3 regions of the Bradyrhizobium sp. NDS-1 genome follow, and region 1 is predicted to be linked to each of the others. Evidence: predicted binding sites of a transcription regulator. Region 1 holds the regulator's gene; each other region holds the start of a gene.
What was found. Region 1 encodes HrcA, which represses chaperone genes, less so after heat shock. Its sites were predicted from a motif close to GTTAGCACTCNCNNNNNGNGAGTGCTAAC; they were not measured.
Positions count from the first base shown of each region.

Region 2: groES (co-chaperone GroES) is a predicted target of HrcA. The motif match lies at 2,299-2,327, and genes of this name have one in related genera.
Region 3: RX330_RS14860 (co-chaperone GroES) is a predicted target of HrcA. The motif match lies at 2,589-2,617, and genes of this name have one in related genera.

Region 1 is NZ_CP136628.1:170,712-175,052, reverse strand. It holds gene hemW (radical SAM family heme chaperone HemW) at 1-461, opposite strand, end outside; gene rdgB (RdgB/HAM1 family non-canonical purine NTP pyrophosphatase) at 478-1,113, opposite strand; gene rph (ribonuclease PH) at 1,125-1,838, opposite strand; gene hrcA (heat-inducible transcriptional repressor HrcA) at 2,008-3,096, shown strand; gene grpE (nucleotide exchange factor GrpE) at 3,192-3,809, shown strand; gene pncA (bifunctional nicotinamidase/pyrazinamidase) at 3,942-4,341, opposite strand, start outside.
Region 2 is NZ_CP136628.1:1,160,467-1,164,807, reverse strand. It holds gene RX330_RS05445 (L,D-transpeptidase) at 1-314, opposite strand, end outside; gene RX330_RS05440 (protein phosphatase CheZ) at 631-1,416, shown strand; gene RX330_RS05435 (hypothetical protein) at 1,582-2,103, opposite strand; gene groES (co-chaperone GroES) at 2,420-2,716, shown strand; gene groL (chaperonin GroEL) at 2,833-4,341, shown strand, end outside.
Region 3 is NZ_CP136628.1:3,192,586-3,196,926, reverse strand. It holds gene RX330_RS14870 (tetratricopeptide repeat protein) at 1-1,986, shown strand, start outside; gene RX330_RS14865 (usg protein) at 1,995-2,282, opposite strand; gene RX330_RS14860 (co-chaperone GroES) at 2,660-2,974, shown strand; gene groL (chaperonin GroEL) at 3,019-4,341, shown strand, end outside.

The DNA.
Region 1 (4,341 bases):
CGGGCGCTATGCATCCGGCCGAGCGCCTTCAGCGAGGCATCGTCGAGCGCCTGCACGCCGAGCGAGACGCGGTTGACGCCGGCGCTGCGATAGCCGGCGAAGCGCGTGGCTTCGACGCTGGTCGGGTTCGCCTCCAGCGTGACTTCGACGTCGCCTGCGACGGTCCAATGCTTGCCGATCGCGTCGAGCACGGCGCCGACGGTTGCAGGCTGCATCAGGGACGGCGTTCCGCCGCCGAGGAAGATCGAGGTGACCTCGCGGCCCGGCGAACGCTGCGCGGTCGTCTCGATCTCACGTGCAAAGGCGGCGGCGAAGCGCGCCTCGTCGATCGCGGCGTGGCGGACGTGGCTGTTGAAGTCGCAATAGGGACATTTCGACAGGCAGAACGGCCAGTGCACGTAGACGCCGAAAGCTTCGGATACTTGTTTTGACGCGTTTTCCTGGCGCGAACCGGTATCCACTTCGCTCGAAAACGCTCTATCGCGGCTCAAGGCAGATCTCCGCCAGTTTCACGAAGGCGCGGGCGCGGTGCGACAGGCCGAGCCCAAGCGGCGGCAGCCCATGCTTCTCGATGCTTTCCATCTCGCCGAACGTGCGGTCGTGGCCGTCGGGCAAAAACATCGGATCGTAGCCGAAGCCGGCCGTCCCGCGCGGCGGCCAGACCAGCGTGCCGTCGACGCGCGCCTCGACCTCTTCGAGATGATCGTCCGGCCAGGCGACGCAGAGCGCGGAGACGAAATGCGCTCTTCGGCGGTCGGGCGTGGTGGCGCCGCGCTCCTGCAGCAGCCGCTCGATCTGCGCCATCGCCGCGTTGAAGTCCTTGCTCGGACCAGCCCAGCGCGCGCTGTAGATGCCGGGCGCGCCGTCCAGCGCGTCGACGACGATGCCGGAATCGTCGGCGAAGGCGGGAAGCTTGGTCGCCTGCGCCGCCGCGATCGCCTTGATCGCCGCGTTGCTGCGGAAATCGCCGCCGGTTTCGTCCGGCTCGCCGAGGCCGAGCTCGCCGGCCGACACCGCCGCGATGCCGTACGGCGCAAGCAGCTCCCGCATCTCGGCGAGCTTGCCGGGATTGTGGGTCGCGATGACGAGCTTGTCCGTGATTCGGCGGTGCATGGGCCTATTGACTACGCCACAGCCAGTTTCTGCAAGTCCACCAGACGCGCGATGCCCTTCTGGGCCAGCGCCATCAACTTCAGGAACTCGTCCTGGGTGAACGGCTCGCGTTCCGCCGTGCCCTGCACCTCGACGATGCGGCCGTCGCCGGTCAAGACGAAATTGGCGTCGGTCTGGGCTTCCGAGTCCTCGGCGTAGTCGAGATCGAGCACCGGCGTGCCGTTGTAGATGCCGCAGGAGATCGCAGCGACGTTGTCGCGCATCACATTGGCCTTGATCATGTTGCGCGCCTTCATCCAGTTGATGCAATCGGCGAGCGCGACCCAGGCACCGGTGATCGAGGCCGTGCGGGTGCCGCCGTCGGCCTGGAGCACGTCGCAATCGACCGTGATCTGGCGCTCACCGAGCGCTTCGAGGTCGACGATGGTGCGAAGCGAGCGGCCGATCAGGCGCTGGATCTCGACGGTGCGGCCGCTTTGCTTGCCGGCGGAGGCCTCGCGACGGGTGCGTTCCGAGGTCGCGCGCGGCAGCATGCCGTATTCGGCGGTGACCCAGCCGCGGCCCTGGCCCTTCAGCCAGGGCGGCAGGCGCTCTTCCAGCGTGGCGGTGACCAGCACATGGGTATCGCCGAATTTCACGAGGCAGGAGCCTTCCGCGTATTTGACCACGCCGCGCTCCAGTGTCACGGGGCGCAGTTCGTCGGGCGCACGGCGGCTTGGCCGCATGGGAAATCCTCCAAAACTCGCAGGTGTAGGGCTGTTCGCGGTGCTTGTAGGGGGGGTGAGGGTGGGCGGCAAGGTTTTTTCACCCCCCGATTTCGTGGCCGCGAACGCCACGCTTGTCAGAAGCGCCCGGGATAGACAAATTACGTGTATCTGAGAGGAGTTACTGTTTGTGACCCATCACGATCCGATCCATCTGATCGCGCCGCGCGCAGGCCTTGCCCAGCTCAACGAGCGTTCCCGCGACATCTTTCGGCAAATTGTCGAGAGCTATCTCGCGACCGGCGAGCCCGTGGGATCACGTAATATCTCGCGCCTCATCGCGATGCCGCTGTCGCCGGCCTCGGTTCGCAACGTCATGGCCGACCTGGAACAGCTCGGCCTGATCTACGCGCCTCATACCTCTGCCGGCCGGTTGCCGACGGAACTGGGCTTGCGCTTTTTCGTCGATGCCCTGATGCAAGTGGGCGACCTCAATGAGGCCGAGCGCCAGTCGATCCAGAGCCAGCTCACATCCGTCGGCCAGGCGCATTCGGTCGAGGCGGCGCTGGACCAAGCCCTGACGCGGCTGTCCGGACTCACGCGGGCGGCGGCTGTGGTGCTGACGCCAAAATCCAATGCGCGGCTCAAACACATCGAATTCGTCCGTCTGGAACCGGAGAAGGCCCTGGTCATCCTGGTCGGCGAGGACGGCCAGGTCGAAAACCGCGTGCTGTCGCTACCGCCCGGGGTTCCCTCCTCGGCGATCACCGAGGCCGGGAATTTCCTCAATGCACGCATCCGCGGCCGCACTCTGGCCGAGGCCCGGCTCGAGCTCGAGACGGCACTCGGGGAAGCCCGCGCCGAACTCGATCAGCTGACGCAGAAGGTGATCTCGGCCGGAATCGCAAGCTGGTCCGGCGGCGAGAACGAGGACCGCCAGCTCATCGTCCGCGGCCACGCCAATCTGCTGGAAGATCTGCACGCGCTGGAGGATCTGGAGCGGGTGCGTCTTTTGTTCGACGATCTCGAGACCAAGCGCGGCGTCATCGACCTCCTGGGCCGGGCCGAGACTGCGGAAGGCGTGCGCATCTTCATCGGCAGCGAGAACAAGCTGTTTTCGCTGTCAGGCTCCTCCACCATCATCTCGCCCTATCGGGATGCCGCCGGCCACATCGTCGGCGTCCTGGGCGTGATCGGCCCGACGCGGCTGAATTATGCCCGTGTGATCCCGACCGTGGATTATGCCGCCCGCATCGTCAGCCGCCTTTTGGGAGGCTGACAGGCGTTTCCGCCGATCACGGGCGCTTGATTTTCGCGCGCTCAGGCACGATATCCGGGCCAACAATCCTGGAAACGAGTTCGAGATTAGAGCCGATGACCGATCGAGACCGGCAACCCGAAGACACGACCGCGCCGACGCCTGAGCCCGTGGTGTCAAAGCCCTACATCATGCCCGACGATCCCGAGCCCGGCTCGGTCGAAACGTTGCAGAAGGAAGCCACCGAAGCGCGCGACCGCATGCTGCGGACGCTGGCCGAGATGGAGAATCTGCGCAAGCGCACCGCCAAGGAGGTCGCCGACGCCCGCCTCTATGGCATCACCGGCTTTGCCCGCGACGTGCTCGATATCGCCGACAATCTCCAGCGCGCGCTCGATGCCGTCCCGGCCGAGGCCCGCGCCACGGCCGATCCCGGTCTGACCTCGCTGATCGAGGGCGTCGAGCTCACCGAGCGGTCCCTGCTCAACGCTCTGGAAAAGCACGGCGTGAAGAAGCTCGATCCGCAGGGCCAGAAGTTCGACCCGAACTTCCACCAGGCGATGTACGAAGTCCCCGATCCGTCGGTGCCGTCGGGCACCGTGGTCCAGATCATGCAGGCCGGCTATACCATCGGCGAGCGCGTGCTGCGCCCGGCTTTGGTCGGTGTCGCCAAGGGCGGCGCGAAGGCAGCGCCGGCGGCGAACAACAACGAGTCCAGCGACGCGCCGAACTGAGTTTGGTTGTCATTCCGGGGCGCGACGTAGTCGCGAGCCCGGAATCCATCGCGCAGCGGAGACAACCGTCTAATGGATTCCGGGCTCGCGCTGACGCGCGCCCCGGAATGACGGGAGGATAGAGCGCGTCGCCTACGCGCTCACCGCGATATCCGCCGACTGAATCCGCTTGACGCCGGCCTTGGCCATATCGGCCCAGGCCTTTGCCAGCGAACCCTGCGTGTCGATGCCGCGGCAGGCGTCTTCCACCACATAAACCTCGAAGCCTGCCTTGCGCCCATCGAGCGCGGTCCAGGCAACGCAGAAGTCCGTCGCCAAACCCGCCACGAAAACGCGCTTGATCTTGCGCCCCTTGAGATATCCGGCAAGTCCGGTCGAGGTCTTGCCGTCGGCTTCGAGAAAGGCCGAATAGCTGTCGACGTTCTTGTGAAAGCCCTTGCGGATGATGAGCTCGGCGTGCGGGATCGCAAGGTCCTTCGACAGCGCGGCTCCCTCGGTGCCCTGCACGCAATGGTCCGGCCACAGCACCTGC
Region 2 (4,341 bases), 990 kb from region 1:
CCGCCTTGCAGTTGCGGCTCGCCCATCGGCGGCAGGCGGCGCTGATCGTAATAGCCGGGCTGCTGCTGATACACCGGTTGCTCCGGCGCGTAGGCCGGACCGCGGCCGGGACCGTCGCCGAACAGGAACTCGATGAAGCCGCCGCCCATGTTCGAATTGGATGCGACGCGCACCGGCGCCGGCGGCACCCGCGGCTGGTAGAGCACCGCAGGCGGATCGTTTGGCACCGAATTGTCGAAGGCGCCGGCACTGGTTGCGCCGGCAATGAGGATGCAAGCGCTGCCGAGCAGCGCAACAGACATTTTCTTGAACATCGACGTACTCTGTACTGTTTCGTCTAGATCACATGCGCCGTGGAGGGCTGATGGCCGGTCCGCGCCCCTCGACGTGGTCAATAAAAAGCAAAAGCCGTTTTGTTTGGTAAACGTATCGGGCGTTTGGATTCACCACGTCGTCAACCGAGGGGCAATTTGGCGATCAGCGTTTATTTTCGATGAACGCGGCGCGGCCATGGTTAATCGCTTCTTTGCGCGCGGTCGCGCGACGCCGCACAACAGTTCCTGCTGTGAACTTCGTGTTAAATCGCTTCTGACTACAAAGTCGCGTGAGTGAGGTGGGGGGAGTTTCCTGATGGCTGTTCACCGCAAACGTTTTCGCGTCGAGGATATCGCTGGTGGCGAGATGCCGATTTTGGACGTAACCGAAGAGGCAATGCCGATGCATAGCGAGATCATGGCCGAGCTACGTGCGATCCGCGCACAGATGGCGAAGGGCAGCGCGCCGCTATCGGGCAGCGCGGCCATGGCGGCAATCGACGCCTCCACCGCCCACGAGCTCTCCGAGGCTCGCACCATGCTCGAAACCTATCGGGCCCAGATCGAGCAGTGCGAGAAGCTGAAGGTCGAGCTCGACCTCATCCATGACGCGATCGACCGCACCAAGCGCGAGATCGCCACGCTGCACGGCAAGAGCTTTGACGGCGGCGAGATGGCCAAGGTCAACGGCGAACTCGGCGCGGTCGTCGGCGGCACCGAGCACGCGACCCAGCAGATCCTCGAAGCCGCGGAATCGATCGACCAGGCCGCCAGCGCAATGTCCAAGGTGGACTCGGTCGACCAGCAGAAGCGGCTCGCCGACGACATCCAGGAACGCGTGATCTCGATCTTCGAGGCCTGCAACTTCCAGGACCTGACCGGCCAGCGCATCAGCAAGGTCATGACCACGATGAAGTTCATCGAGCAGCACATCAATGCGATGATGGAGATCTGGGGCGGCGTCGACGCGATCAAGTCCCACGTGCCTGCGCATGCGCATGTCGACAACCGCAGCGAGGACGAGAAGCTTCTCAACGGTCCGAAGCTCGCCGGCGACGTGGGCCATGCCTCGCAGGACGACATCGACGCGCTGTTCGACTGAGCGGACGCGACAGACGGAAAACAAAACGCCGGCCGAGAGGCCGGCGTTTTTTGTTTGCCGTCATTGCGAGGAGCGAAGCGACGAAGCAATCCAGGCTGCCTCCGCGGAAGCAGTCTGGATTGCTTCGCTACGCTCGCAATGACGAACGGTTAGGCCGGAACCTCGCTACGCCCTCGGCGCGCAGCGGACGTAGACCATGTTGCCGTAGCGGGTGGCGGCGTCCTTGTCGATGAAGCGGGTGATCAGGACCCGGCCGTCGAAGGAGATGATCTCGCGGTCCTGGTCGCCGGGGGTCGGGCCCGCCGGTCCGATGTAGTTCTTGCCGCTCGGTGACCCCTTCAGCCGCAGCTCCTGGGGCGTTGCCTGATCGGCCAGATGCATGATCACGCCGCCGGAGGAGCCGGCGGTGATCACATAGGGATTCTTGCACTGGGCCCGGGCGGCAGCCTCGGTGCGGGCGCGGTCGGCCGGGTTCTGGAACGAGGCCAGGCCCCAGCGGCCCACGATCTCGTCGGCGCGAATGGTCGCGGGCATTTCCGGGGCTACTCCCGGCTCGGCTTCGGGCGGCGGCGCGGACGACGTGAGAGATGGCAGGCTGAAGCCGCCGCCGCAAGCGCCCAGCAGCAGCGCCAGACAAGAGGCGGCCGCCAGATTGGCAACCGTGCGCGCGTGAGCCGAACTGATCATGGCATTCCCCCGAACAAAACCATGGCCGCACCCCTCCCGCAGCCAAGCGCAAAACCGCTGCCGGAGCAATGACGTCCTTTGACACGCCGGCGCCCCGAACACGTTTCCAATGCCACCATCCTATATCCGCCTCACCAATCGCTTAACCACCTTTGCTTGACAGGATCGCGGCCAAGCCATATTTCCGAGCCCACTATTAGCACTCGGAAAGCCCGATTGCTAAGCGCGCCGTTCGATTCTCGGGATAGGGGATGGACGGAAGCGCCGCCCCACCCACTTCCACTACTTCCGAAGCGAGCCTCCAAAGGGAAACGTCATGGCTAAATCCAAATTTCGTCCGCTGCATGACCGTGTCGTGGTCAAACGTATCGACGCCGAGGAAAAGACCAAGGGCGGCATCATCATTCCGGACACCGCCAAGGAAAAGCCGTCCCAGGGCGAGGTCGTCGCCGTCGGCCCCGGCGGCCGGGACGAAGCCGGCAAGCTGACCCCGATCGACCTCAAGGTCGGCGACCGCGTGCTGTTCGGCAAGTGGTCGGGCACCGAGGTCAAGATCGACAACGAAGACCTCCTGATCATGAAGGAGTCGGACATCATGGGCGTTCTGGCCTAAGGCCATCCGCCTGAACAGCCGCTGAATGTGATGCCCGGATCACGCGATCCGGGCATCCATCATTCCGCTGTACAGCACAAAACAAGACACAGCACGAAACACGAGGGATTGCAGACATGGCTGCCAAAGACGTCAAGTTTTCCGGAGACGCGCGCGAACGCATGCTGCGCGGCGTCGACATTCTCGCCAATGCCGTCAAGGTGACGCTCGGCCCGAAGGGCCGCAACGTCGTCATCGAGAAGTCGTTCGGCGCGCCCCGCATCACCAAGGACGGCGTCACCGTCGCCAAGGAGATCGAGCTCGAGGACAAGTTCGAGAACATGGGCGCCCAGATGGTGCGTGAGGTCGCCTCCAAGACCAACGACCTGGCCGGCGACGGCACCACCACCGCGACCGTGCTGGCCCAGGCCATCGTGCGCGAAGGCGCCAAGGCGGTTGCCGCCGGCATGAACCCGATGGACCTCAAGCGCGGCATCGACAGCGCGGTGGCGGCCGTCATCAAGGACATCGAGAAGCGCGCCAAGCCCGTCGCCGCCTCCTCCGAGGTCGCCCAGGTCGGCACCATCTCCGCCAACGGCGATGCCTTCATCGGCAAGATGATCGCCCAGGCGATGCAGAAGGTCGGCAACGAGGGTGTCATCACCGTCGAAGAGAACAAGTCGCTCGACACCGAAGTCGACATCGTCGAGGGCATGAAGTTCGACCGCGGCTATCTCAGCCCCTATTTCGTTACCAATCCCGAAAAGATGACCGCCGAGCTCGAGGACGCCTACATCCTCCTGCACGAGAAGAAGCTCTCGGGCCTGCAGGCCATGCTGCCGGTGCTGGAAGCGGTGGTGCAGTCGGGCAAGCCGCTCGTCATCATCGCGGAGGACGTCGAGGGCGAGGCGCTGGCCACCCTGGTCGTCAACCGGCTCCGTGGCGGCCTCAAGGTGGCCGCGGTGAAGGCGCCGGGCTTCGGCGATCGCCGCAAGGCCATGCTCGAGGACCTCGCGATCCTGACCGGCGGCCAGCTCATTTCCGAAGACCTCGGCATGAAGCTGGAGAACGTCACGGTGAAGATGCTGGGCCGCGCCGGCAAGGTCGTGATCGACAAGGAGAACACCACGATCGTCAAGGGTGCCGGCAAGAAGCCGGAGATCGAGGCCCGCGTCGGCCAGATCAAGGCCCAGATCGAGGAAACCACCTCGGACTACGACCGTGAGAAGCTCCAGGAGCGCCTCGCCAAGCTCGCGGGCGGCGTCGCGGTGATCCGCGTCGGCGGCGCGACCGAGATCGAGGTCAAGGAGAAGAAGGACCGCGTCGAGGACGCCCTCAACGCCACCCGCGCCGCGGTGCAGGAAGGCATCGTCCCCGGCGGCGGCGTCGCGCTGCTCCGCGCCAAGAAGGCCGTGGGCCGTCTCACCAACGCCAATGACGACGTCCAGGCCGGCATCAACATCGTGCTGAAGGCGCTTGAAGCCCCGATCCGCCAGATCGCGGAGAACGCCGGCGTGGAAGGCTCGATCGTCGTCGGCAAGATCCTGGAGAACAAGTCCGAGACCTTCGGCTTCGACGCCCAGAACGAGGACTATGTCGACATGGTCGCGAAGGGCATCATCGATCCCGCCAAGGTGGTGCGCACC
Region 3 (4,341 bases), 3.0 Mb from region 1:
GTCCTGCAGCTCGCACCCAACCAATTCATCGCGTTGCATATGCTCGGCGCGTTGGAGTGCGATGCCAAGAACTATCAGCAAGCCGAAATTCTGCTGAGCCGAGCGGTTGCCGGGGATCCGCGATCTGCCGATGCTCATATGAGTCTCGGCGTTGCGCTCAACGGACTCCGGCGTCACGGCGAGGCCTGCGCGAGCTATCGCAAGGCCCTCGCCTTGCGGCCCAACCACGCCGTAACCCTCTCCAACCTCGGTAACGCGAGCGTGGCCCTCGACCTTCACGAGGAGGCGCTCCACAGCTACGACAAGGCGCTCGCATGCGACGCTAACCTTGCTGAAGCCCATAACGGCCGGGGCTGGGCGCTCAGCCGACTGCGCAACTATGACGGGGCGCTCGCGAGCCTCGACCGCGCGCTGTCGATCAAGCCCGACTACGCCGCGGCGCTGGCGAACCGTGCCGTTGCATTGCGGGAACTTCAGCGATTTGACGAAGCCCTGGCAGATGGCAATCGGGCGATCGCGCTGGCACCCGACGACGCAAACGGGTGGCTCGCGCGGGCCAGCGTACTGCTCCAGATCCAGCAAATTGCGAAGGCATCGCACGATTGCGAGCGAGCCCTCGCGATCGCTCCCGATTCCATTCAAGCTCACCTGGTGCTGGGCCTTTGTCTCGCCGGGCTTGGCCAAGTCGACGAAGCCATCGCCAGTTTCGACAGAGCTCTCGATATCCAGCCCGACCTTCAGAGCGCGATCTCAAACAAGATATTCACGCTCGATTTTGTGGGAGACGCCACCGTCGAACGACATCAGCAGGCACGGCAGGTATGGTGGGAGCGTGTCGGCGCGAAGATCGCCGCGGAGGCGTCAGAACCGCATGACAACAGCCGCGATCCGGATCGCCGCCTGGTGCTCGGCTATGTCTCGTCGGACTTCAACGCGCATTCGGCCGCGTTCATTTTCAAGCCGGTCCTGCAACACCACGACCGTGCTCAGTTCGAGATCGTGTGCTACTCCTGTTCGTCCAAACTGGACACGACGACCAGGGAATTCCAAGGGATTGCCGATCGCTGGCGCGATGCCTCACAATGGACCGACGAGCGTCTCGCCGCCGAGATCCGCCTCGATGGCGTCGATATCCTGATCGACCTGTCCGGCCATACCAGAGGCAACCGTCTCGGCGTGTTTGCGCGCAAGCCGGCCCCCATTCAGGCCCATGGCTGGGGCCACGGCACAGGCACCGGACTGCCGACGATCGATTACCTGTTCTCGGACCCCGTCGCGATTCCACTCTCGGTCCGGCATCTGTTCGCGGAGACCGTCGTCGATCTGCCGTGCTTCGTGACGCTGACGCCACTGCCGGCGGGGATCGAGCGGGCGCCGGCGCCGGCGATCGCGAACGGCTTCGTCACCTTCGGCGTCTTCAACCGCATCAGCAAGATTTCGGACGAGGCGGCAAAGGTCTGGTCCAGAATTCTCGAGCGGGTGCCGGGTTCGCGACTGCTGATCAAGGATGTCGCGCTGGACGATCAACTGGTCCGTGACAATCTGCTGGCGCGGTTTGCGGCCTGCGGAGTGCCGGCCGAACGTATCGATCTGCTCGGAGCCACCTTGCGGGGCGAACACCTGGCATCGTTCAATCGCGTCGATATCGCCCTCGACCCCTTCCCGCAGAATGGCGGCGTCAGCACGTGGGAAGCCCTGCAGATGGGCGTGCCGGTGGTGGCGAAGCTCGGCAACAGCCTGCCCAGCCGTGCGGCCGGCTCCATCCTCACCGCGCTCGGCCTGCCGGACTGGGTCACGGACAGCGATGAGGGGTATATCGACATCGCTGTTGGCCATGCCGCCGACATCCGTGAACTCGATCGTTTGCGCCGCGACCTGCCTCGACGGATCGACGCCGCGGCCGCCGGCAATCCGGTCTCATATGCGCGCGCGGTGGACGAGGCCTACCGCACGATGTGGAAGCGCTATTGCAACGGCGGCGCCTGATCCCTGTCTCAATGCAGCCGGAACACGCCATCCACGGCGCGCAGCTCGGCCGGCTTGATCAGCTTGGAATGCGCAACGGTGACCGAATGGAGGGGGCCGTCGAGCTTCTCCTGCCAGAACGCCAGGAAATCCTTCAGCGCCGGGAATTTCGGAAACATGTCGTAGTTCTGCCAGACGTAGGTCTGTAGCAGCGAGGGGTGATCCGGCATCCGATAGAGGATTTGTGCCGTCGTCAGCCCGTAACCCAGCATCTGTTTCCGGAAATCCTCGGAAACGCCCCCACTCCGCACGTCCATGCCAACCTCCTTTGCAGGAGCGCATTCACGGGGCGGCCTGGTCGGTGTGCGCCTTACGAGCCACCCGGTACTGATGCGCTCACATGAGAGAAATGTGACGCAAACTGACAATTCATCTCAAGCCCAAAAGTTTAACAAGCTGTTGAAATTCAATGCGTTAGCAGCAGATGCAGCTCCGTGCTAATACGGGCCCGGCCTCGATTAACGATGGGAATGAGATTCTGGCAGACGGCGCTATCGAGTGCTTATTTTTCTGCTACAAGCCCTTGCTCCCGCAAAAATCCTGCCTTATCTCAGCAGTGCCCGCCTGGCACTCGCTGGCGGCGACTGCTAACAATCTGAAATCATCAACCCGAGCAATTGCTTAGGAGGACTGCATGAACTTCCGTCCGCTTCACGACCGCGTCGTGGTCAAGCGCATCGACGCAGAAGAGAAGACCGCTGGCGGCATCATCATTCCCGACACTGCCAAGGAAAAGCCCTCCCAGGGCGAAATCGTCGCCGTCGGCCCGGGTGGTCGCGACGAAGCCGGCAAGCTGATCCCGATCGACCTGAAGGTCGGCGACCGCGTGCTGTTCGGCAAGTGGTCCGGCACCGAGGTCAAGATCGACAACGTCGACCTGCTGATCATGAAGGAAAGCGACATCATGGGCGTCCTCGACGTCCCCGCTTCCAAGAAGAAGGCGGCCTAAGAGCCCCTCTCTCCCTCCAGTCCAACACCTAAGGAAAAATCCACATGGCAGCCAAAGAAGTCAAATTCTCGGTTGAAGCGCGCGACAAGATGCTGCGCGGCGTCGACATTCTCGCCAACGCGGTGAAGGTCACGCTCGGTCCCAAGGGCCGCAACGTCGTGCTCGACAAGTCGTTCGGCGCTCCCCGCATCACCAAGGACGGCGTCACCGTCGCCAAGGAGATCGAACTCGAGGACAAGTTCGAGAACATGGGCGCCCAGATGGTGCGCGAAGTCGCCTCCAAGTCCGCTGACGCGGCCGGCGACGGCACCACCACCGCCACCGTGCTGGCCCAGGCGATCGTGCGCGAAGGCGCCAAGTCGGTTGCCGCCGGCATGAACCCGATGGACCTCAAGCGCGGTATCGACCTCGCGGTCGAAGCCGTCGTTGCGGATCTCGTCAAGAACTCCAAGAAGGTCACCTCGAACGACGAGATCGCCCAGGTCGGCACCATCTCGGCGAACGGCGATGCCGAAATCGGCAAGTTCCTCTCCGACGCCATGAAGAAGGTCGGCAACGAGGGTGTCATCACCGTCGAGGAAGCCAAGTCGCTCGAGACCGAACTCGACGTCGTCGAGGGCATGCAGTTCGACCGCGGCTACATCTCGCCCTACTTCGTCACCAACGCCGACAAGATGCGCGTTGAGATGGACGACGCCTACATCCTCATCAACGAGAAGAAGCTCTCCTCGCTGAACGAGCTGCTGCCGCTGCTCGAGGCCGTGGTGCAGACCGGCAAGCCGCTGGTCATCGTCGCCGAAGACGTCGAAGGTGAAGCCCTCGCGACCCTGGTCGTGAACCGCCTCCGTGGCGGCCTGAAGGTCGCGGCCGTCAAGGCTCCGGGCTTCGGCGATCGCCGCAAGGCCATGCTGCAGGACATCGCGATCCTGACCGGCGGCCAGGCGATCTCGGAAGATCTCGGCATCAAGCTCGAGAACGTCACGCTCAACATGCTCGGTCGCGCCAAGAAGGTGATGATCGACAAGGAGAACACCACGATCGTCAACGGCGCCGGCAAGAAGGCCGACATCGAGGCGCGCGTGGCGCAGATCAAGGCGCAGATCGAGGAAACCACCTCGGACTACGACCGTGAGAAGCTCCAGGAGCGTCTGGCCAAGCTCGCCGGCGGCGTCGCGGTGATCCGCGTCGGCGGCGCGACCGAGGTCGAGGTCAAGGAGCGCAAGGATCGCGTTGATGACGCGATGCATGCGACCCGCGCGGCCGTGGAAGAAGGCATCGTCCCGGGCGGCGGCGTCGCCCTGCTCCGTGCTTCCGAGCAGCTCAAGGGCCTGCGCACCAAGAACGACGACCAGAAGACCGGCGTCGAG